2 regions of the Paenibacillus xylanilyticus genome follow, and region 1 is predicted to be linked to the other one. Evidence: riboswitches for the same ligand, from Rfam matches in the RefSeq annotation. Region 1 holds a riboswitch; the other holds the start of a gene.
The links. A riboswitch is a leader RNA that binds a small molecule or an ion and turns the genes downstream of it on or off. The one in region 1 is predicted to bind glycine.
Positions count from the first base shown of each region.

Region 2: linked by a shared signal. The riboswitch ahead of gcvT (glycine cleavage system aminomethyltransferase GcvT) and the one ahead of sdaAB (L-serine ammonia-lyase, iron-sulfur-dependent subunit beta) in region 1 are both predicted to bind glycine.

Region 1 is NZ_CP044310.1:481,948-493,954, forward strand. It holds gene pstA (phosphate ABC transporter permease PstA) at 1-91, shown strand, start outside; gene pstB (phosphate ABC transporter ATP-binding protein PstB) at 104-859, shown strand; gene F4V51_RS02335 (phosphotransferase enzyme family protein) at 1,103-2,158, shown strand; gene F4V51_RS02340 (response regulator transcription factor) at 2,373-3,083, shown strand; gene F4V51_RS02345 (HAMP domain-containing sensor histidine kinase) at 3,080-4,543, shown strand; gene F4V51_RS02350 (LolA family protein) at 4,578-5,669, shown strand; gene F4V51_RS02355 (PH domain-containing protein) at 5,701-6,195, shown strand; gene F4V51_RS02360 (PH domain-containing protein) at 6,188-7,708, shown strand; gene F4V51_RS02365 (MFS transporter) at 7,923-9,200, shown strand; glycine riboswitch at 9,394-9,519, shown strand; gene sdaAB (L-serine ammonia-lyase, iron-sulfur-dependent subunit beta) at 9,732-10,421, shown strand; gene sdaAA (L-serine ammonia-lyase, iron-sulfur-dependent, subunit alpha) at 10,411-11,358, shown strand; gene F4V51_RS02380 (alpha-glycosidase) at 11,541-12,007, opposite strand, start outside.
Region 2 is NZ_CP044310.1:5,039,903-5,051,909, reverse strand. It holds gene ptsG (glucose-specific PTS transporter subunit IIBC) at 1-59, shown strand, start outside; gene F4V51_RS22435 (HPr family phosphocarrier protein) at 138-413, shown strand; gene ptsP (phosphoenolpyruvate--protein phosphotransferase) at 406-2,118, shown strand; gene gcvPB (aminomethyl-transferring glycine dehydrogenase subunit GcvPB) at 2,365-3,840, opposite strand; gene gcvPA (aminomethyl-transferring glycine dehydrogenase subunit GcvPA) at 3,915-5,270, opposite strand; gene gcvT (glycine cleavage system aminomethyltransferase GcvT) at 5,267-6,403, opposite strand; glycine riboswitch at 6,696-6,819, opposite strand; gene gcvH (glycine cleavage system protein GcvH) at 7,159-7,551, shown strand; gene F4V51_RS22405 (PTS mannitol transporter subunit IIBC) at 7,982-9,442, shown strand; gene F4V51_RS22400 (BglG family transcription antiterminator) at 9,483-11,579, shown strand; gene F4V51_RS22395 (PTS mannitol transporter subunit IIA) at 11,585-12,007, shown strand, end outside.

The DNA of each region.
Region 1 (12,007 bases):
TGCGGTGCTTGTTATCCTTGTACTGGCATTCAATTTGAGTGCGCGCTGGATCGGCCGGGTTGTATACCGCCGCATGACAGCTTCGAAATAAGGAGGAACCAACATGGCCATACCTTTTGGTACGGAACAGTTAAGCATATATTATGGGCATTTCCAGGCAGTCAAGCAGATCAGCCTCGCGTTTCCTGAAGCCAGCGTTACCGCGCTGATCGGACCTTCCGGTTGCGGTAAATCCACGTTTTTGCGGTCCCTCAACCGCATGAACGATGAGATTTCCGGTTCCCGCACAGAGGGGCACATCTGGATGGATGGTAAAGACCTGAACGAGCCAGGCACCGACGTGATCAAATTGCGCCAGAAAATCGGCATGGTGTGGCAGAAGCCAAACCCATTTCATAAGTCCATCTATAACAATATCGCGTTTGGCCCCCGCTACCGCGGTATCAAAGGCAAGAAGGCACTGGATGAAATCGTGGAGAAAAGCTTGCGCCGCGCCGCGCTGTGGGATGAAGTAAAGGATCGACTGAATGAGTCCGCACTGTCTCTCTCTGGTGGACAACAACAGCGTCTGTGTATTGCCCGCGCATTGTCTGTTGATCCTCAGATTTTGCTGCTCGATGAGCCGGCATCCGCGCTGGACCCGGTATCAACGGGTAAAGTGGAGGAACTCATTTCCGAGCTTAAGAAGGATCTCCGCATCGTAATCGTAACCCATAATATGCAGCAAGCAGCACGCATCTCGGATTATACAGCGTATTTTTATCTGGGAAGCATGATTGAACACGGGGATACGGAACATATTTTCACCAACCCCGACAACCGTTTGACGCAAGAGTACATTATGGGACGTTTCGGTTAAGGAAAGTGCATTACATTGGATGGAGTATAATATAGAGTCATAAACAGAGAAGAAAGCATAACACCCAAACGGCAACGTATGGGGTTATGCTTTTTATATTTTAGGAGTGGTAGAGTTTGCCATAACAAAAACAATCATGCTACGATAACCAGAGTTACAAGATAATGAGTAGCACTGATCTGATCTATATTTCTGAAGGTAGAGATGACAAGTTGGATATCTAGAATTCCGAAGGAGATGTTGATGATAACAACAGACCACGAACGATTCCTGGACAGCTTGGTAGCGGATGCGATAACACATTATCCCTTAAGGAAGCCCGTTGCCTCCTTTATCCGTCACAATGAGAACCTGACATATCACATTATGGACGAAGCAAGTGGACAGAAGTATCTGCTGCGTATACATAAAGCTGCTTATGCAAGCATGACCGGTATTCAACATACACGTCCGGCGCTGGAAGCGGAGATGAATCTCCTTCATGAATTAAATTCAACGACTGATCTACGCGTGCAGCACCCTGTTCGTAATCTGTCTGGAGATTGGGTTACCGTCTGCTTCCTGGAAAACGGGGAGGAAATCTGCTGCACCATGCTGGAATGGATTGAAGGCAGGGACATTCAGCAAGGAGAGCAGCTGACAAGAGAGCAGATTCATGACTTGGGGTTACAGATGCAGACACTTCACCACTATGGTCGTATGAAGGATACGCTTGATACAGCCGCCGCCGGACCAGATGCGAAGGAAGGCTGGACAGGCCAGACTGAAGTTCGTCCATCATATGGAAGTATCAAGGAAAATCTGAACATGCTTGGGCAGCTTGAGGAAGGTGTCAGATTGGGCATATTTACACTTGAGGACTTTGCCTTGATACGTGAGACATTTGCGAATATCAACAACCAGCTGGAAGCATATCCTACTCGCCCAGAGACATGGGGAGTGATTCATGGTGACATCACCCGGGGGAATCTGCTGGTGACGGAACAGGGAATCTCCATGATCGACTTTTGCTTATATGGTGATGGCTATTATCTTTTCGATGCTGCAGGTGCAGCCTTGATCTTCAATCGGGAAGAACGGGATATCTTCCTGTCGGGTTATACCAAACAAACAGCTCCGCTTATCGAACAAGAGATCAGGCTGATGGAAGGATTCATGCTGATTTTTACGTTCGGTTACTATGCCTTCCAGATGGCCAACGAGTCCAGACATGAATGGATGAAGGATCGGATGCCGAAGCTCTGCAGCAAATACTGCAGACCCTACGTCGAGAACCACAGTATCTTCTATGAATTATAAGATCGTTATTTAATACAGTAATGAAGGCATCACGACATCACAACATTATGACCACATGCTTCAGCCAATATAATTGGGGCGTCCTGAACTCAGGGGGCTCTTTTTGTATACTCTTGGCTTTTTTGCTTCAAGAACCATTTATGAAGAAAGTATAAACTCTGCGGAGAAAAAGGTGTATTTCGTTACAATACAATCATGGGAGGATGAGGCAGCGATGAGAGACAACGTGAACATATTGCTGGTGGAGGATGATCCGGAAATTGCCCGCATTTTGATGGACCATCTTCGGCGAGAGGGATATGGGGTGACCTGGGCTTCGAGCGGCCTGGAGAGCTGGGAAGATTTCAGGACGGGGACCTATCAGCTGGTCCTGCTCGATCTGATGCTGCCGGAGATGGACGGGTTCACGGTATGTAAAAATATCCGGCTGATCAGCGACGTTCCGCTGCTCATGATGAGTGCACGCATTGAAGAGGAGAGCAAGGTTAGAGGTCTTGGTCTGGGCGCTGACGATTATATTACCAAGCCGTTCAGCCTGGCGGAGCTTACAGCCCGCATTGAATCCCACCTGAGCAGATATCGCAGATATCAGGGCATCAAGCCGGAAGCGACCCATCAAGCTTACAACGACGGCTTGTCGATCAACCCATTGAATCAACAGGTGCAGGTTCACGGGGAAGATGTCGTACTGACGGGCAAGGAGTGGGCTTTGCTCACGCTGCTCGCTTCTCATCCGGGCCGTGCATTCACCAAAGCGGAGCTGTATGAACATGTGTGGAACCAGCCAGTAGCAGGAAGCTCAGGTACGGTTACCGTCCATGTCAAAAGCCTGCGGGCCAAGCTTGGCGACGAACCACATCAACCACGCTGGATTCAGACCGTGTGGGGCAGCGGATACCGATTTATAGGAGATATAGCAGAATGAAGCTGAAGTACTGGTTGATGGTTGCTTTTCTCATTGTGATGCTGCTTCCTGTCGCTGCAGGTTGGGCACTCTTCTCCCTGTACAACTACTATAACGACCAGCGCTCCGTAGCGGAATATGTAGAATTAACCGGGCGTCTTGCTCCCATTGAAAAGAGGTTGTCCGATCCGGAACTGTACCGTCTGCAATCTTCGGATGCCTATGCGTCAGTCTCTGAACTGGCTAGTGATCAAGTAAACGTTGACCTCTATCTGCCTTCAGGGATCCGGGTGTATACATCCGGCGGAGATACCTGGGCTGCCGGAGCTTATACGGTCAGGGGTTCGGAGCTATATCGTGATCTGTACGACATGCAGATTCGTCATCGCACGTTTACGCTGAAAAAGCCAGTATGGGAAAAGGGTGAACTGATTGGCATTTACGAGATTACCATGCTTCGCGGAGAGTGGCTGGAGGGCATCTCGGTTCGGACAGCCTGGGTCGTTGGGTTCGCTGGTGTTTTCTTTATCCTGTTATATGGCACCGTGCTCTGGCTGCTATCCAGAAAGCTCTTCCGTCCGATGAGACATCTGATGGGCCGAATGCATGCGTTTGCGCGGGGTGAGGTCCCCGTAGATAGCGTGCCTGCACGTCGGGATGAAATGGGCATGCTGCTGGAGCAATTTGATGCGATGCAGGAGAAAGTCAGGCAGACTCAGGCAGAGGTGGAGAAGGAGCAAAAAGAGAAAGAGCTCATGGTCGCTTCGCTGTCTCATGATCTGAAGACACCATTAATGTCCATCAGTGCCTATGCGGAGGCACTCAGTGTGGATGCTCCGCTGGAGCCGTCAGAGAGACGGGACTACCGGGATGTGTTGTTTGGTAATGTGGAACGGATGAAACACATGATTGGTGAACTTGAAATGTATACGGCGCTGGGTTCCAGTGAATTGGAGATGGCCATGGTGGAGGTGGAAGGAGAAGAGTTCTTCGATATGCTGCTTGGAAGTTACGGGGGACTTGCCGAGCGTGGACAGATTGAGGTGAGAACGGCTGTCCGCACGGACCGCCTTTACCGGCTTCATCCCGAACAACTGATGCGTCTGACAGATAATTTGATCAACAATGCACTGCGTCATACAAGCCAGAACGGTTTGATGGGTCTAGGTGTGATTGCTTCAGATCAGCCGCTGCCGGAATGGGTTATTCCAACACTGGCGCAGGAGCTGAATGAGTACAGAACGGGAGCAACATTAATTCTGGTGCAAAATGAAGGGACTGCTATTCCCGAAGAACAGCTGGATCGTATTTTCGAACCCTATGTTCAACATCAGAATCAGGAAGAGAAGGCGTATGCGGGCAGTTCGGGTCTCGGATTAAGCATAGCCAAACGGATTGCGATCAAGCATGGAGGTGAGATGCGCATGTGGTCGGCTGAAGGATATGGCACGCTGGCTGCATGTCGATTGCCCGAGTTGTAATGCCCTTAAACGAAATGAGAGAGGATGAACGATAATGATGAAAAAAGGATGGATGATGCTCGGTACAGCGCTACTTGCGGGGTCACTGCTCGGAGGCTGCGCAGAGAAGGATCTGGTTGGCCTGTCTGGTGATGAGATGATCGAGAAGGTTGTCACTGCAGAAACGAAGCCCGTTTCGTACTATGCCGAAGGTGTAATGAAAGTGTGGTCGGATGATAAATTGAGTCACACCATGCACATTAAGGAATGGGTTGACGGAGAGACCGGGCGTAAGCGCACCGAAACAGAGGAGAATGGCCATATCAGCTACGCGGTCAATAACGGAACAGATATCACCATTTACGAAAAAGAGACCGGTACGGCCTATTCGATGAACGTAGCTGCCACGGGACAACAGCCAGAACAGACTCAAAAGCAGATGCTGGTGGATCAGCTGGAACGGTTGCGGGATTCCCATGATGTGGATATGATGGGACAGGAAGAGCTTCACGGACAGGAAGTCATTCACATCAAGCTGATGCCGAAAGAGAATGGCACCTTATCCATCTCCTCTGAATATTGGGTTGACCCCAAAACGTGGATGATTGTTAAAGTCATCAGCACATATGGTGATGAAAAGTCAGAAATGGTCTATGATCCGATTCAATATGATCCCGAATTTTCGGAGGATACGTTCGTAATCGACATTCCCGAAGAAGTGGAAGTGAAAGATCTGAACGATCTGAGCCAGCGTTCGGAAGTGAGTCTGGAAGAAGCCGAACAAGCGTTGGGCCAACCCTTTTTACAGGATATGAGCGGTGAGCTTGAGCTGTCTCGGGTGGAGATGTTTTCATCAAGCGGAGAGTTGGGCAGGGATGAAGTGATTTTGTATTACGTCAACAACGACAAGGTTGAAGTGAGTCTGTCCGTATTCAAGGCACCGGATGAAAATGTGGATGATACACTGCTGCCTGATGAGTCCAAGGTGGAGGTTCGGGATACCGAGGGTTCGTATATGAAGAGCATACGAAACATATCATGGACTGAAAATGGGCTGCGTTACTCCATCATGGGTGAGAACGAGGAATGGACGAAGGAGAAGCTTCAGGCTTGGGCGAAGGAACTGAAGCTTCCTAATCAGCCTTAATTTTGAATGGTAGGAGAGTGTGAGTCACGCAATGGATTACACAGAGGTTAACAACGGAGAACTGCGACGTCTCCACCCCAAAGCGAAACAAGCTACAGCCCTGACGGCCCTTATGGTCAATGGGCTGTTGACTCTTTTGGCTGCTGGATATCTGATGATCGCATGGGTTAGAGACTGGGTGCTGTGGCCGGGCTGGATTGGCTTAGGGCTTTTTATCATTTCACTGGTCTGGTACACATGGATTTTGCCCGGCTTGCGACACCGACACTTTAGTTTTCGGGTGGCTGAGGATGAAGTGGAGATCCATTCCGGCTGGTTATGGCATACGGATACGATTGTGCCGATGACGCGTGTACAGCAGGTGGAACTGGAGAGTGGTCCGCTGCTGCGAAAGTATGGACTTGCCAAGGTCAGCATCGTTACTGCCGCAGCCACACTCCATATCGCCGGACTGGAAAGAGAGGAAGCAGAGCAATTGAAGCGCAGTATCGGACATCTGGCGAAGGTGGAAGATCCCGATGAATGAACCCAAGCATCTACATAAGCTGTACATGTTATTTCCCTTTTTTAGCGTAATGAAGTCCATCATTCCCATCCTCGTTCTACTCATCATCAAAGGCGTGAACTGGAGCAAATTTCCCTGGTATGGTTATGCTGCTGCCCTTGTTCTATTTACGCTTCCTATTATTCTGTATGGGTGGTTTAAATGGCGTAAATTCAGCTACACGCTTCAGGATGATCGGATTGTGCTGCGTCAGGGCATCTTTGTCCGGGAGGAGAAATCGATCTATTTCAGCCGTATTCACTCCATCCAGACACAGCAGCCTCTGATTCAGCGCTTGCTCCGGCTAGCCCAGCTCAAGATTGAGACGCCGGGCGGCAGCAAAGAGGCCGATGGTGTATTACCTGCTCTGGCAGTTGCGGAGGCCGAACGGATAGAGCAGTGGTTGTATCAGAAACGGAATGAGGCTGTGAAGAAAGCGGAAGCACCTCTCCCAGCTGAACATGCTGAAGATCTTAACTCTGATGAAGAGGGAGAATCTCCTGAGCAAAAGGAGAAACACATCCAGGCATCCGCTACGCTTATGCAGCCAGAACGGGAAGTTCTGCTGCGGCTGTCAGCCGGAAGACTGTTTGCCGGAGCGCTGACCACGATGAATTTGCCGCTCGTCGTCGTATTCGGTACGGGGGTTTATTCCTTCGCGGATGATCTGCTCCCTGCGCACTTCTACAGCAGCTTGGTTGAGCGGGCTGGACAGCTGCCGGCGATCTGGTGGCTCGGACTTGTTCCTGTCATGTTTTTGCTGGCCTGGATCTTGTCTGCTGTCCTGTTCACGATAAAGTATGCCGGATTCACAGTGGAGCAGGAAGGCGGTAATATTACGATAGTTTCCGGATTGCTCGACCGAAAGAAGCATGTGTTCTCTCCAGGGAAGGTCCAGGCGGTAGAGATCAGGGAGGGACTGCTGCGACAGCCGTTTGGTTATGCCGAGGTGGAGATTTATGTTTTGACTTCAGAAACGGAGAAAAAAATGATGCTTCATCCGCTGCTGCCGCTCCGCGATGTCAATGAGCTGCTTGCCCGAATTGTACCGCAATTCGTCATGCAGCCACCCGCCAACAGACCACCGGACCGAGCTCGCTGGTTATTCTTGCGCTGGAAACTGCTTGGCGCAGCCCTACTGGGAACAGCGGGGACGGTGTTTCTGGGCCCGGTGGGTGCATTTCTAATTCTCCTTGTTCCCTTATGTGCCGTTTGGGGGTACGGTTGCTTCAAGGATGAAGGGCTGAGTATTCAGGGCAAGCTGCTAACCATTCGCCACCGGGCCATCTCCCGCAGAACAGCACTGATGCGCCGGCCTCATGTGGTCACAGTGGATACGGTGGCTACCCGAAGACAGCGAGGCAAGTCCTTGTTATCCGTTCGGGCGAGGCTGATGGTGAATCGAGGCGGCTTCAAAGCCATATTCCTGGAATATGGTCAGGCTAATGCCGTAAATGAATGGTTTCGGCAGGCTTCGGATTTGACCCAAAAATGATATAGAAAAGCAGCTTGGATTAAACCGACTTGGGACTGCCCGATTAATGGCAGTCTTTTTTCTGTACGGAAAGCCCTGCGATATATGATGATCGACGCAGGCATTGTCCATTTTTTTACTGCGAAAAAGGATCAAATAGGAGATAATACAATTATTGGGTTTTAAATCAGTGCATTGAATGATTTAAGGAATGAATCCGGGAGGGATATAATGGATGAGTAATGATCGTGATCAGGGGAAAGGGAAGGGCGCCGAGTCAGGTGGATGGAAACATGCCGGCTTGCTGCTGGGCGGAGTAGGCATATCCAATCTGGGGGATTTTATCTACATTGTGGCCATTAATTTGATGGTGCTTAACATGACACAGTCCCCGGCGGCAGTCGCAGGCTTGTGGATTATCTCGCCGATTGCCTCGGTATGCACCAAGTTCTGGTCAGGCAGTCTGATTGACCGCTACGACCAGCGGCAGCTGATGATTGGGGCAGATGTGGTGAGAGCTGTGCTCGTGGCATTGCTTCCGCTGATGCCTAGTCTATGGATGATGTACTGCGTTATGTTTCTTGTCAGCATGTCCTCATCCATATTCGTACCTTCTTCGCAGGTGTACATCACCCGACTGGTTCCTACTGAGCGGCGCAAGCGATTCAATTCCCTGCAGGCCATGATCAGTTCAGGTGCTTTTATTACCGGTCCGGCCATAGCCGGAGTCATGTTGATCTATCTGTCTCCTGCAGCGGCGATCTATGCCAATGCAGCTTCCTTTGTGGTGTCGGCGCTCATCCTGATGTTCCTGCCAAGGCTGGGCACGGGAGAGCAGAGCAGCGGTAGGACAAGGCTAACCCCTCGCCTGATCGCTCAGGATTGGCGAGCGGTAATGCTATTCAGTCGCCAAGCAGGATATGTGGTGAGCATCTATGCCCTGTTCCAGATTATTCTTGTTATTGGCATGTCGCTGGATGCACAGGAAGTGGTATTTATCCGACAAGTCATGAACCTGTCCGAGTCACAGTATGGGGCGTTGATGAGTGTTACTGGAGCAGGATACATGGTGGGGTCTCTGCTGGTGTGGTTGTTCGCCAAACACTTGTCCATCCGTCACATGATGGGCGGAGGCGTGCTCTTGGTTGCGCTTGGCTATTTCCTGTTCGCTCGTTCGTTTTCGTTCGAGCTTGCCGCATTCGCCTTTATCCTGCTAGGGCTGTGTTCGGCGCCGGCAAACACGGGACTGGTCACCTTTTATCAGAATAATATACCGGTAGACTTGATGGGGCGAATGAGCAGCGTACTTGGACTCATGCTGAGTGCATTGCAGGTCATTTCGATTTTGGTCATGGGTGTAGTTGCCGAAGTGATCTCTCTTCGAACGGTATATACGGTCGTTTCGGCCGTTCTGATGCTGGGTGCCCTTCTGTTATGGCTTACGAGCTGGCTTCCTTCAAGACAGTCATATTATAAGGATCACAGCTCATCATCAAAATCTCTCCATAGCTAGTCTATATCCTATTGAAAACTGAACGATTCCGTGGAAGGCTGCATATAATATTAGTGGAATTTTGCCAAGATGATAATGATGCGTTACTTTTGTTGACATTACGTGTGTTGCATATTAATCTGTTATATGAATGATCAATCTCATAAGGACAACGTTTGATATGTGTTCAAGCGAATATATACGATACAGCGGATGAGAACGAGCGGGAGAGACCTGGGAAGGCCATTGGTTTCAGTAGGCTGCCAGGCACCGAAGGAGCAAGCCGCTGCGCACCCGGCGCAGGTGGTTAATCTCTCAGGTAAATGTACCATCGTTGGACGCAGCTCTGGAGAGTGCGCGAATGCGCCACCCAAGGGGTATATGATGAGAAGGGTACCCCATGGGGCGGCCTCTGATCATGAAACTCTCAGGTAACGAGGACAGAGAGAGGGCCTAAAGCCTTCTACTGTCCTTTTTTGATGTCATCATTCAGTAATTAAGGAACATTATGGTGCATGTCTGGATGGATATGACGATATGGAGGGGTGCAGGATGCGATTTAAAGATGTTTTTTCAATTATTGGTCCGTCGATGACGGGCCCTTCAAGTTCACATACAGCTGGGGCAGCGAGACTGGGGAGAATTGCACGGCAGTGGCTGGGGTGTACGCCTGAACGTGCCAGGCTGACACTATACGGCTCATTTGCAGATACGTATCAAGGTCACGGTACGGATCTGGCGTTAATTGGTGGTTTGCTTGACTATGTCACGGATGATCCGCGGATACCAGACGCCGAGAAATATGCTGAACAAGCGGGCATGGAGGTGGAGTTCTACACGAGTGGACTGCCTGCTCCGCATCCGAATACGGTCAAAATTGAGTTGTGGCACGGCGAGCGTCAATGTTCACTCGTTGGTGCTTCGATTGGCGGCGGCAGTGTGTCGGTGCATGCGCTTAATGATTTTCGGGTACAGATCAGTGGGGAATTCCCCACACTCGTTCTGCGTCATGCGGACAAGGCAGGGGTGCTTGCTTCCGTGACGTCTACGATCAGCTCCTCAGGGGTTAATATTGGTTATATGCAGGTAGACCGGAAAGCCCGGGATGGCGAAGCGCTAACAGCCATGGAAATGGACGGAGCACCGAGTGCCGAGATGTTGGAACGCCTGCGTTCACTGGATCATGTGCTGGATATTCGTGTCATTGATTTGAAGAGAGGGGTTGATTCGGATGCGGTTTAAGCACTTGCATGAGCTGAATACGATCTGTACGGCTGAATCCAAAACCATAGCCCGGCTAATGATCGAGGAGCAGGTTCAGGAGACCAATACGCCGGAAGCAGACGTTGTGCGGCAGATGTCGGAATATTATCAGGTGATGAAAGAGGCTGTACGCAAAGGACTGACAGAGGACACCACTTCGCGCAGTGGCTTGACTGGAGGAGACGGCAAAAAGTTGGCCGAATATATTCGTCAGGGCGAGACGTGCTCAGGTGACGCTTCCGCGCTGGCCATGGCCTATGCCCTGTGTGTATCTGAAGTCAACGCATCGATGGGCCGAATTGTGGCTACGCCAACAGCCGGTTCTTGCGGGATCATTCCCGGTGTATTCATCAGCTCCCAGGAGCGATTCGGATGGAGTGATGAGCATCTGGTGAACGGCTTATTCTGTGCAGGTGCTATCGGATATGTCATTGCCAATAACTCATTTATTTCCGGTGCAGAGGGTGGCTGTCAGGCAGAAGTCGGTTCTGCGATCGGCATGGCCGCTGGTGCAATGGTAGAGCTGCGCGGAGGGACGCCGGAGCAGGTCGTTCATGCCGTAGGTCTCGCGTTAAAAAATACACTGGGCCTCATCTGTGATCCGGTTGCAGGGCTTGTTGAAATTCCATGCATCGTCCGCAATGGACTCGGTGCGGTAACGGCCCTGGCCGCAGCCGATATGGCGCTTGCCGGGGTAAGAAGTGCCATCCCATCGGATGAAGTCATTGACGTCATGCTGGAAGTGGGAAGTGCGATGCCGAGCAGGCACCGCGAGACAGCGCAGGGCGGGTTGGCCCAGACGCCAACAGGCCGGAAAATGATGGAGAAGCTGGCGAAACCCAAAGCGAAGCGTGCGGAACCTGAAGCTGAGTCCGAACCACAGAGCACGAAGGATAATTCGAAAGAGCAGGCATAGAACGAAGCCGATAGGATAGGATTTATTATACGGGAGACAAAATGGAGAAAAGCGTCCGCTGGCCTTTACAGGTCATGCAGGACGCCTTTTTTTATTTGAAGAGAAAGGGCTTCAGTCTAACTCTGGGCTTTACAGGAGAAAGCTCATGTAATCTACGACGATGAGAAATAAATATTTACTGTTTATCCCTGACTGATATCCGTACTTAACACGGCATAACCGTATGCTGGCAGTTCAACAGCGAGAACATCGCCGTCCTTAGCTGTGCGGTGGTTACCGTCCAACAATTCGGTCCATTCGCCCGCGCCACCTTCGAATTCAATGATCGCCGTTTCCTCCGAACGATTGAACAGAACGAGAATGCGTTCATCCTCACTCTGCCGTTCGAGAATCAGCTGGCTGCCCTCAGGACGGGCTTGCAGGAATCGGACTTGACCTTCTGCACGGAGAGCGGGATGGGCATGGCGAAGAGCGATGAGCAGCTGATAAAAGGTGAACAACTCACGGTCCTGCTTCGCCTCGTCCCACTCCATGCATTTCCGGCAGCCCGGATCTTGGTCGCCATCCAGCCCAATCTCGTCTCCGTAATAGATGCACGGCGTGCCCAGATAAGTGAACTGGAACAATGCGGCCAGTTTCATCTTGCGCT
Region 2 (12,007 bases), 1.9 Mb from region 1:
CCCTGAAGAATAGTGGAGTACTGAAAATTGGCGATCAGCCAATCATTGAGATAAAATAAGAAGTGTTCCGACAATGGCAAGCAAGTGTAAATATATGCAATGCCTAAAATAAACTACTTGAAAGTGAGATGATTGTAATGCAACAAACATTCAGAATTACAGACGAAGATGGTATCCACGCACGTCCGGCGACAGCCTTGGTTAATACAGCTAACAAATTCAAAGGTGCAGAATCCTTTGCAGAAGCTAACGGTAAAAAAGTAACACTGAAATCCATCCTGGGCGTTCTGTCCCTCGGTCTGGAACAAGGCGACACCATCAGCATCATCGTTGAAGGCGAAGGCGAAGCTGAAGCTCTTCAAGCTCTGACTGACGTTATGGTTAACGAAGGGCTGGGCGAAATTAATGCTTAATGTTTCCGGGATCGCGGCTTCGGCGGGTATTGCTATCGCCAAGGCGTTTATCTTGGAGCATCCTGATTACTCTGTAGAAAAACGCCAAATCAACGACGTTGACGCAGAGATCGCAAAACTCGACTCAGCACTGGGCAAGTCCCAGTCTGAGCTTGAGGCGATCAAAGAGCGTACTTTACAAGAGCTTGGCGAGAAGAAAGCTGAAATCTTTGCTTCCCATTTGCTCATTCTGAATGACCCGGAACTGATTGATCCGGTAAAAGCAAAAATTGCTGATGAAAAAGTGAATGCAGAATTTGCACTCAACGAAACGGCATCGCAATTTATCTCCATGTTCGAAAACATGAAGAGTGCTTACCTGCAGGAACGTGCTGCAGATATGCGTGACGTGACCAAACGTGTGCTGAATCACTTGCTTGGTATCGACTTCATGAGTCCGGCTGAGATCAGCGAAGAAGTGATTGTGCTGGCGGAGGATCTGACGCCTTCCGATACAGCTCAATTGAACCGTCAATATGTTAAAGGTTTTGCAACTAACATTGGCGGACGTACTTCCCACTCTGCAATTATGGCTCGTTCTCTTGAAATCCCGGCTGTTGTGGGAACCAAAGACATTCTGGCACAAGCTAAACAAGGCGATATGATTATCGTTGATGGCTTGGACGGTCATGTTCTGGTTAACCCAACAGATGAGGTAATTGCGGAGTATCGTTCCAAACAGGAACAATATGATGCACAACGTGCCGAGTGGAGAAAACTGCGTGACGAACCAACCGTAACAGTGGATAACGTTCATGTGGAACTGGCAGCTAACATTGGTACGCCGAATGACGTTACCGGTGTTCTGGAGAACGGTGGAGAGGCTGTAGGCCTGTACCGTACCGAGTTCTTGTACATGGGCAGAGATAAACTTCCTTCCGAGGATATTCAGTACAATGCTTACAAAGCTGTACTTGAAAAAATGGAAGGCAAACCTGTCGTTGTTCGTACACTCGATATCGGTGGAGACAAAGAGCTTCCATATCTGGATCTGCCAAAAGAAATGAACCCATTCCTTGGTTTCCGTGCAGTTCGTCTGTGTCTGGACCGTCTGGATATTTTCCGTACTCAATTGCGTGCATTGCTGCGTGCAAGCGTACATGGCAACCTGCGTGTCATGTTCCCAATGATCGCAACACTGGGTGAATTCCGTGAAGCGAAAGCGGTCCTGCTCGAAGAGAAGGAAAAGCTGGTAGCTGAAGGGATTGCTGTTTCCGACAGCATCCAACTGGGTATCATGGTCGAGATTCCTTCGACTGCTGTGCTTGCGGATCAATTTGCCAAAGAGGTTGATTTCTTCAGTATCGGAACGAACGATCTGATTCAATACACGATGGCAGCTGACCGTATGAACGAGCGTGTATCCTATCTGTACCAACCATACAACCCTGCTATTTTGCGTCTGGTGAAAATGGTCATCGATGCAGCACATCGCGAAGGTAAATGGGTTGGTATGTGTGGAGAGATGGCGGGAGACGAAACAGCAATTCCATTGCTGCTTGGTCTCGGACTGGATGAGTTCAGCATGAGCGCAACATCCATCCTGCCAGCTCGTAGCCAGATCACCAAGCTGTCCCGTGCGGACATGCAGGAACTGGCTGCCAAAGCTCTGGACATGCAAACTGCTGAGCAAGTGGTTGAATTGGTTCAAAGCATCAAAGCGTAATTTTGCGAGGGTTTTCCTCCGGATTTTAAGGTCTTTTCTTTTTCCGATGAATGGGCTGCAGGAATGCAGCGATATTGCCGGTATCTGCGAACAGCGGATGCCGGCTTTTTTTGCGGGCTAGTTTAGGATTATATGGAATGAGAAAGAGAGGGTTGGCGCGTAGGAGGCAGCGACATCTGCAACTAAAAAACGGCTTCAGCTGACGTTGAAACATCAGCTGGAGCCGTTTAGTTGTATTGCTGGGTATTAACTGCAAGCGCAGTTCAATACAGGTTTACGTGCTGCTGTGGTCTCATCCAGACGGGTAACCGGCGTGCCGTAAGGGGCATTGAGTACCAGTTCAGGTGTCTCTTCTGCTTCCTTGGCGATGCGAATCATCGTATCGATAAAGCCATCCAGCGTTTCTTTGCTCTCCGTTTCCGTTGGTTCAATCATGATACATTCCTCTACGTTGAGCGGGAAGTAGACGGTTGGCGGATGATACCCGAAATCAAGCAGTCGTTTGGCTACATCCAATGTTCTTACACCATATTGCTTCAGGCCCCGGCCAGACATGACAAATTCATGCTTACATACGCCCGGGTACGGAATTTCGTAATAAGGTGCAAGCCGTGCCATCATATAGTTTGCATTGAGTACGGCACATTCGGATACCCGGCGCAAGCCTTCAGGTCCATACGTAAGAATGTAAGCATAGGCGCGTACCAAGATACCGAAGTTGCCGTAATATGCTTTGACCCGACCAATCGATTGATCTCCTTCGCGATCCAGCGCGTATTGTCCCTGATCGTTCTTGATCACCATCGGTTTCGGTAAGAACGGAATCAGGCGATTTTTTACGCCGACAGGTCCCGCACCAGGACCTCCTCCGCCGTGCGGAGTACTCATCGTTTTGTGCAAGTTCAGATGCACGACATCGAAGCCCATGTCACCAGGACGGGTAATACCCATAATGGCATTGGAGTTGGCTCCGTCATAATAGAGAAGGCCACCGGCTTGATGCACGATGGAGGCAATCTCCTGAATGTCCTTTTCAAACAATCCCAGGGTATTTGGGTTGGTCAGCATCAAGGCTGCAGTATCCGAACCTACGGCTGCACGCAGTGCATCCAGATCAACCAGACCGTCCGCCCGGGATGGAATGGTTATTGTCTCGAAGCCAGCCACGGTTGCACTTGCCGGGTTGGTGCCGTGTGAAGAATCCGGAACAATGACTTTGGTCCGCTGTTCACCACGACTTTCGTGATAGGCACGAATCATCATGAGTCCGGTCCATTCACCATGTGCACCAGCAGCTGGTTGCAGGGTCACCGCGTCCATGCCAGTCAGACCTGCAAGGTCGTTTTGCAACGTATACAGAAGTTCAAGTGCACCTTGAATACTGGATTCAGGCTGATGCGGATGAATCTTGGCAAATCCATTGTAGCGAGCGACATCTTCGTTAATTTTCGGATTGTACTTCATTGTACAAGAGCCAAGTGGATAGAATCCATTATCTACCCCGAAGTTCCGGCGGGAAAGGGCAGTATAGTGACGAATGACATCCACTTCAAATACCTCAGGCAGTGCAGCTGCTTCCGAGCGCAGCATTTCCCGGGGAATCAAGCTCGCGGGATCTTGACGCGGAACATCGCATTCAGGAAGGGAGTAAGCGACACGACCCGGGCTGCTCAGTTCAAAGATCAGCGACTGCTCTGGAGCAGGCGATGCTGCTTGTGCCATTTGTTGCGTGCTGGTTTCGGCTTGGGAAGGAGCTGCCGTTTCCGGCTGTCCTTGGATGGTTGTCATTTCCTGAGTCACAGCGATCCCTCCAATACACGTGTGAATTCGTCAATCTCTTCCTTGCTGCGCCGTTCCGTAACAGCGACCAGCATATGTCCGGCAAGCTCCGGGTAATCCCGTCCAAGTTCATATCCACCGATGAAACCGGCATCCAGCAGCTTCAACTGAAGGGCATCAACGTCTGTCCCATCAGGGAGTTGGATCACAAATTCATTGAATGTGGGTGCATTAAAGGTCAGGCTGACTCCAGGAATTGCTGTCAGTGCTTGAAGAGCATAATGACTCTTTTGCAAATTCAGGTCAGCCACATCAATCATGCCCTGTCTTCCCATAGTAGACATATACACCGAAGCGCTTAGGGCAAGCAGTGCCTGGTTGGAACAAATATTGGATGTCGCCTTTTCGCGGCGGATATGTTGTTCACGTGCTTGAAGTGTTAGTACAAAACCTCGTTTGCCGTTGCGATCCGTTGTCTGGCCAACAATTCGGCCAGGAATCCGGCGCATATGAGCCTGGGATACAGCGAAATATCCGCATGTCGGACCACCGAGCGAAGCGGAGATGCCAAGGGGCTGTGCATCACCGACAACGATGTCGGCACCCAGCTTGCCTGGAGCTTCGAGCATACCAAGCGCCAGCGGGTTTGCGCTGACAACGAGCAGACCCTTGTGCGCATGCGCGAGGTCTGCAGCCTGTTTTACATTTTCCACGGCACCGAAGAAGTTCGGGCTCTGGATCATGACAGCTGCGGTATCATTTGATACGGCGGCTTGAAGGGCATCCCAATCGGTCACCCCGTCCTGATAACCAATCTCGACAATCTCCAAATTCAGACCGTGAGCATAGGCTTTCAATACCTGACGGGCTTCGGGATGAACCGTACGGGAGACGATCAGCTGTTTGCGGCGGGTTGCCGCAGCGGCCAGATTTCCTGCTTCTGCAAATGCGGTCGCGCCATCATACATGCTCGCATTGGCTACAGCCATGCCAGTCAGTTCACAGATATACGATTGGAACTCGAAGATCGCCTGGAGCTCGCCCTGACTGATTTCGGGCTGATATGGCGTATAGGCGGTATAGAACTCGGAACGGGAAATGACGTGATTAATCACGGAAGGGATATGATGATCGTATATGCCTGCGCCCAGGAAACTGGCGTGTGTCTCAAAATTGGCATTCGAGCCGGCTTGTTTGGACATATGACGCGTCAGTGCGTATTCATCCAGTTTGGAGGAGACAGGCAGCTCGCCTTGATAACGAATCTCCTGCGGAATGTCCTGGAACAGATCTTCAATCGTATTCACACCGATGGTTGCGAGCATGGCGCTCTGATCCTGTTCAGTCATGGGAATATAGCGGTGCTTGCTCATGCTTGCTCAGCTCCTTGGGTAGGTGTCTTTGACGTACGTGTCCGTTTATGAAAAGGGGTCTTCACAACTTCAGCTTTCAGCTTTTTGCCACGAATCTCAATCTCGAGCGGGGTGCCGAGTGCAGCATATTGGCTGTTAATCAGGGCGAGCCCCAGATTGCGCTTCAGCGTAGGGGACTGTGTACCGGTTGTTACTTCCCCGATCTGCACGCCTTCCGCGTAGATGGGATAGTGGGGACGTGGAATCCCGCGTTCCAGCACTTCAATGCCGACGAGTTTGCGGGCAGGTCCATCATTCTTTTGCTGCAATAACGCTTCGTGTCCGATAAAAGGTCCGGCATTCAGCTTCACAAACATGCCAACGCCTGCTTCCAGCGGTGAAATGGTCGGCGATAGTTCCTGTCCGTAGAGGGGCAGCTTCGCTTCGAATCGAAGTGTATCCCGTGCACCAAGTCCAGCCGGAACCAGTCCGTGGTCAGCACCCGCCTCCATCAATCCGTTCCAGACCGCAGCGGCCTGATCTGCCTGTACGTATAGTTCGAAGCCGTCTTCTCCGGTATAACCGGTGCGGGACAGCAGCAGTTTTACACCACAGACCTCAGCATTCAGTACAAAACGGAAAGGCTCGATTACAGATACGTCGGTATCTGTAACTTTTCCGATGATGTCTGCAGCAAGCGGGCCCTGTAGAGCCAGCAGAGCTGTTTCCGCGGAGTCATTCGTCATGCTCACCCCAGGGACCATGTGCTCCTGCAGCCATGCCCAGTCCTTGTCGATATTGGAGGCATTCACGACGAGCATATAATGCTGATCTTCCAGCTTGTAAACGAGCAGATCGTCCACTACGCCACCGTCCGGGTAACACATTAATGTGTATTGTGCCTGGCCGGGAACCAGTGTAGTTACGTCGTTGGTCGTCAGTTTCTGCAAAAATGCTTCGGCCTGTTCACCCTGCACCGTGAATTCACCCATGTGGGATACATCGAACAGTCCAGCCCGTTCACGCACCGCTTCATGTTCCTTCTGAATCCCGCTGAATTGCACCGGAAGCTCCCAGCCTCCAAAATCGATGCACCGTACACCTTCATATTGCTGATAAAGTGGATAGAGTGGAGTTCTAAGCAAATCGGACATCAAATCACCTCGTTATGGCCGCTACCGGGCCGAGTGTATAACATGAATGATGCATTCTTTTCTTGGATAAGTATGGTTAAGGCTGCTGATGACAGCGCCGGTTTTGATCCTGAATTTCGTTTTTTTGGGAAAAAGGAAAAGGACAGGCCAAAGAACCGGCATGCCAGAAGCACGCTGTATTCTTAGGCTCTGTCCTTGGTACCTGAGAGTTACCCCGCCAATAGGTTGCAGCAGGTTTCCCCTTGGGTGATCAAAACGCCCCTACCGGGCGAATAGATGCTCTCCAGAGTTGCGTCCCGTAAAAGTCCTTTTGCCTGAGAGATTCACCTCCCGCTTGTCGGGTGGTTTACTCCTTCGGCGTTACCGCATGCATCCAAGAGTTGGGCGTCACGGGTAATCTCTCCCTTTACATTCATCCGCGGGTGATGCACACAACGATTAACATTTACTCTCTCATTAAAACGTGAATCCCCTATCGATGTCAAGAACGATATCACAGAAATTAATAAAAAACCGAATAATATTTAGTTATCTCAATTTATTGTTCGTGTATATAAAAAGAGTGCGCTTTCTATTCTAATATTACCCATTATATGTAGAGTGAGGGTGTTTGCGTTACAGGCTGTAATCATCAAAAATCAAATAATTTGTGAGGTATCTTGACATTTCAATCCAAAATATCTTACGCTATGTTCTGGGAAAAAGGTTGGCCGAAGGACGCATGCACTCATTAATGAAAAGCGAGGCGGATATCGATGAGCGAATTGAAAAGTGATTTCCTGTACAGTGAAGAGCACGAGTGGGTGCAAACCGTAGGGGAGGATACTGTACGGATCGGCATTACCGAGTTCGCGCAGCATCAGCTGGGTGACATTGTGTTTGTGGAATTGCCTGACCTTGAATCGGATGTAAAAGCAGAAGACAGCATTGGTACGATTGAATCCGTTAAAACGGTTTCGGATTTGTTTTCTCCGGTAAGCGGTTCGATTATTGCTGTGAATGAAGCACTGCAGGATGCACCTGAACTCGTCAACAGTTCACCTTACGAAGAAGGCTGGATGATTGAGATTCGTGTTGAAGGTGATCTGACAGCAGCGTTGTCTAAACTTATGAATGCAGATGCATATCGTAAGCATACCGAGGAGTGAAATGTATTTGCATTAAATAACCTTTAGTAATTAATGTTTTTTTTGATAAATTGGACGGTCGTTCACGTCTTCAGAGCCTGTGTGAGCCTTGGTGCTCATACAGGTTTTTTTGTGTTCAAAAGGACAGGCTTGTTGCCATATAAGGCACTTGAACAGGATGGAATAAGGCTGAATCGCACAAGCTATATGATAGAATTTAACACCGTAAATGATATAAGTCACACACGAAAAAAGCCAAGTATATCAATGGTTAGAACCCTCTCAGCACCATAAAAACGATTACATAAACACAATGTTGTCATCAATGATCATGACGAAAGTACGCTTTCATTTCGTTGAACCGGAGACCAAACTGGCTTAGGATAACAGCAGGGGAGAAATGATACCCCTTTCATAAATGATAACTACTTGATCCGAGGAGGATAATACAATGAGTAACTTGGACCAAACGTCCAATTCCAAAGGCGGTCTCCGGGTAGGCGTTCAGCGTTTTGGCCGATTCCTGAGTGGTATGGTTATGCCGAATATGGGTGCATTTATTGCCTGGGGGCTAATTACGGCCATGTTTATCAAAACAGGCTGGTTCCCTAACGAAACGATTGCAACGTTAGTAGATCCGATGATCAAATATTTGCTGCCACTTCTTATCGGTTACACTGGAGGTACGATGGTGCATGGCCAGCGTGGTGGTGTCATTGGTGCCATCATGACTATAGGGGTTATCGTCGGCAGTGACATTCCGATGTTCCTGGGTGCCATGATTGCCGGACCACTGGCTGCATGGATCATCAAAAAGTTCGATAAAGCCGTTGAAGGCAAGATCAAAGCAGGGTTCGAGATGTTGGTTAATAACTTCTCTGCCGGTATTATCGGTGGTATCCTGGCGATCATTGCACTGCTGGGTATCGGACCTGCTGTAGAAGGAATTAGCACCGTATTATCGGCTGGTGTACAGGGGCTGATGAATCTGGGATTGCTCCCACTCGTCAACCTGATCATTGAACCAGGGAAGGTATTGTTCCTGAACAATGCAATCAACCACGGCATTCTAACACCGATTGCAACAGATCAAGCAAGAGAATTGGGTCAATCCGTATTATACATGCTTGAATCGAACCCGGGTCCCGGACTTGGCATCCTGCTGGCTTACTGCTTCTTCGGTCGTGGAACAGCAAGATCTTCCGCACCGGGTGCGGTGATCATCCACTTCTTCGGGGGAATTCATGAAATTTATTTCCCTTACATTCTGATGAAACCGATTCTGATTCTTGCGGCAATCGCAGGCGGCGTGGCAGGTACAGCAACCTTCATGCTTACTGGAGCAGGACTGGTCTCAGCACCTTCACCGGGTAGTATCATTGCATATTCCCTGTTAACGCCAAAAGGTGGATATCTGCCGATGCTCGCCGGGGTGGCTGTGGCCGCTATCGTATCCTTCCTGGTTGCAGCACTGCTGCTGAAAACAGGTAAGCAAAAAGAAGAAGATCTGGAGTCTGCAGCGAATCGCATGAAAGACATGAAGAGCCAAGGCAATACAGCGAATGCTGCTGTTACAGCAGATAATCGTGAAGCAGACAGAGCCGCGGATTTGGCTTCTTCCGCTGTGAAAGCAAAAACCGATGTGAAGAAAATCGTCTTCTCCTGTGATGCAGGCATGGGTTCAAGTGCCATGGGGGCTTCCATTCTCCGCAAGAAGATGAAAGCCGAAGGGATTGACGTTGCGGTAACCAACACAGCAATCAGTGATATCCCGCAGGACGCAGACGTTGTTATAACGCAGAAGACATTGACGGACCGTGCCCGCAGCGTGGCACCGAATGCAGAACATATATCCATCGACAACTTCCTAAAAAGCCCGGAATACGATGCGCTCGTTGAACGCCTGAAATAACAGGTTTGCGATCGTTTTCCCTGAGCCGGAGGCTTGAGATATGAGTATTACGAAAAGACAGCGTGAAATTGTGGAGTTCCTGTTGGAACATCCGCAGGAAGTAACCGCCGGCGACATTGCAATAGCGGTCAAAGTCAGCACACGAACCGTCCATCGGGAGCTTCAGATGATTGAGAAGTGGCTTGCACCCTTTGGCATGAAATTGGAAAAAAAATCAGGAACCGGGGTCCGCATAGACCCTGGTTCCGATGATTTGGCTTCACTGCGTGAGCAGCTGGAGCTGAACGAATATGTGGAGTTTACGCCCGAAGAGCGTAAACTCTTCATGCTTTGTATTTTGCTGGATGAGGCGGAGCCTGTAAAACTGCTTGCGCTCGCATCAGATCTGAGAGTAACGGTCTCGACCGTGAGTAATGATCTGGATGAACTGGAACCCCGGATTCGTCAAGCGGGCCTGAAGCTGGTTCGCAGGAGAGGATACGGAGTGAAGATCAATGGCAGTGAAACAGCCTATCGCGCAGCAATCGCAGGACTTGCGCTTGAATATCTGGATGAATCTGATCTGTTCGGAAGGCAGCCTGACCAGGGGATTTCCAAGGTGAACCAGAAGCTGCTGGGCATGATTGGCCATCGTGATGTACTGACGGTCGAGAATGCCTTATGGCAGCCGGATATTGACTGGCTCGAAAATATTCCCGAGCGCCAGTATACCAAATTGCTTATTCAACTGTCCGTTGCGCTGGTGCGCATTCGCAGGGGGTTTACCGTCGGGCGTATTCCTTCTTCGGATAAAAAAGCGGTTTACCCTTCTACTGGAGATCAGAGTGTGCCTGAATACATGGCTGCGAGACTATGCAGCGTGCTCTCCGATCAGCTTGGCATCTCGTTTGCCAAGGAAGAACAGAGCTATTTGCACAAATTACTAATTGAAACCGAGCAGCTTATTCACTCCACACGCTTACTGCCTGTTGACGATTTGGTATTGCTGGACATGGTTCGTTCCCTGATGGATCAGATGCAGGGGAGAACGGGCTATGCATTCCAGGAGGATCGTCTTCTGCGAGAAGGGCTGATTGCCCATATGCAGCCGGTGATGGAGCGGATTGGCGGCAGGCAAAGCATACGTAACCCGCTGCTTCAGCAGATTCGCAAGGATTACGATTCATTGTTCGGGGATGTGAAGAACGCGGTGCATGACGCATGGCCGGATACGGACGTGCCGGATGAGGAAATTGGATTCCTGGTCATGCATTTTGGCGCTTCGATCGAGCGATTGCGTGTGCTGAAGCGCGAGATTCGGGCCATTATCGTGTGCACAAGCGGAATTGGCTCATCCCGTATGCTGTCCAGCCGGTTGTCCAAGGAGATTCCGGAGATCCGGATCGTTGACAGTGCTTCATGGTACGAGGCTGCACGGATCCCTGAAGAGGACTATGACCTCATTTTATCCACAGTCGATCTGCCGATGGAACCGCATCAGTATTACAAGGTGAGTCCCTTGTTAACAGCGGAAGAAAGCGAACGTTTGCGTCTGTACATTCAAAATACGACGCTGCAGCGGGTACAAGATAAATATGGAGAGAGTAAATCAAGTGGAAAGGCACCTGACCGCCATGCTGATCCGGCGGGGCTTGATGCCACACTCATTGAAATCGTTAGAATCACAGGCAAGTTTCAGGTATTTCCACTGGATAACCGCAAGATGGGCTTTTATGAAACGGCATTTGCCATGTGCAAGGTACTGCAGGAATCCGGGGTGCTGAAGGACCCGGAAGAGATCGCCAGGCTGCTTGAAGCGCGTGAGAAGGTGGGCAGCCAGAAAATTCCGGATACATCACTCGCGCTGTTTCATACCCGCAGTGATGGCATTTATAGGCCGTCCATTAGCCTGTTCCAATTATCAGAGCCGCTGCTTGTGACGACGGAGGACCCGGTTGGCGTCAGCCATATCCTACTGATGGTTGGACCGAGGGAGTTATCCCGGGAGAGCCTGGAGGTGCTAAGCGAGATCAGCGCATTGTTACTGCAGGATGAGATGATTACACTGCTGGAAAAGGGAATCAGGGACGATCTTATTCATTATCTGTCCCGGGAATTGGTTGGATTTTATCGAAGTAAAACCGAAATTGGAGGTTAATAAACATGAGCATACTTACAACAGACAAAGTGGTTATGAACGCAACGGCACAGGACAAATATGAGGCTATTCGCATGGCAGGACAGATTCTGAAAGACGCTGGACATATTACTGCCGATTATATCGACAAAATGCTTGAGCGCGAGGAGATCGTATCGACTTACGTGGGCAATGGACTTGCCATTCCACACGGAACGAAGGAATCCAAATCGTTCATTCTGTCCACAGGCATTTCGGTGATTCAGTTCCCGCAAGGTGTAGATTTTGGGGATGAAAAAGCCTACATGGTGATCGGTATCGCCGCTCAGGGCGGTGAGCACATGGAGATTCTGACCAGCATTGCGGTCATTTGTGCGGAAGATGAGAACATGGAAGCCCTTCGTTATGCCAAAACGGCGGAAGAAATCATTACTATTCTCGAAAGTGAA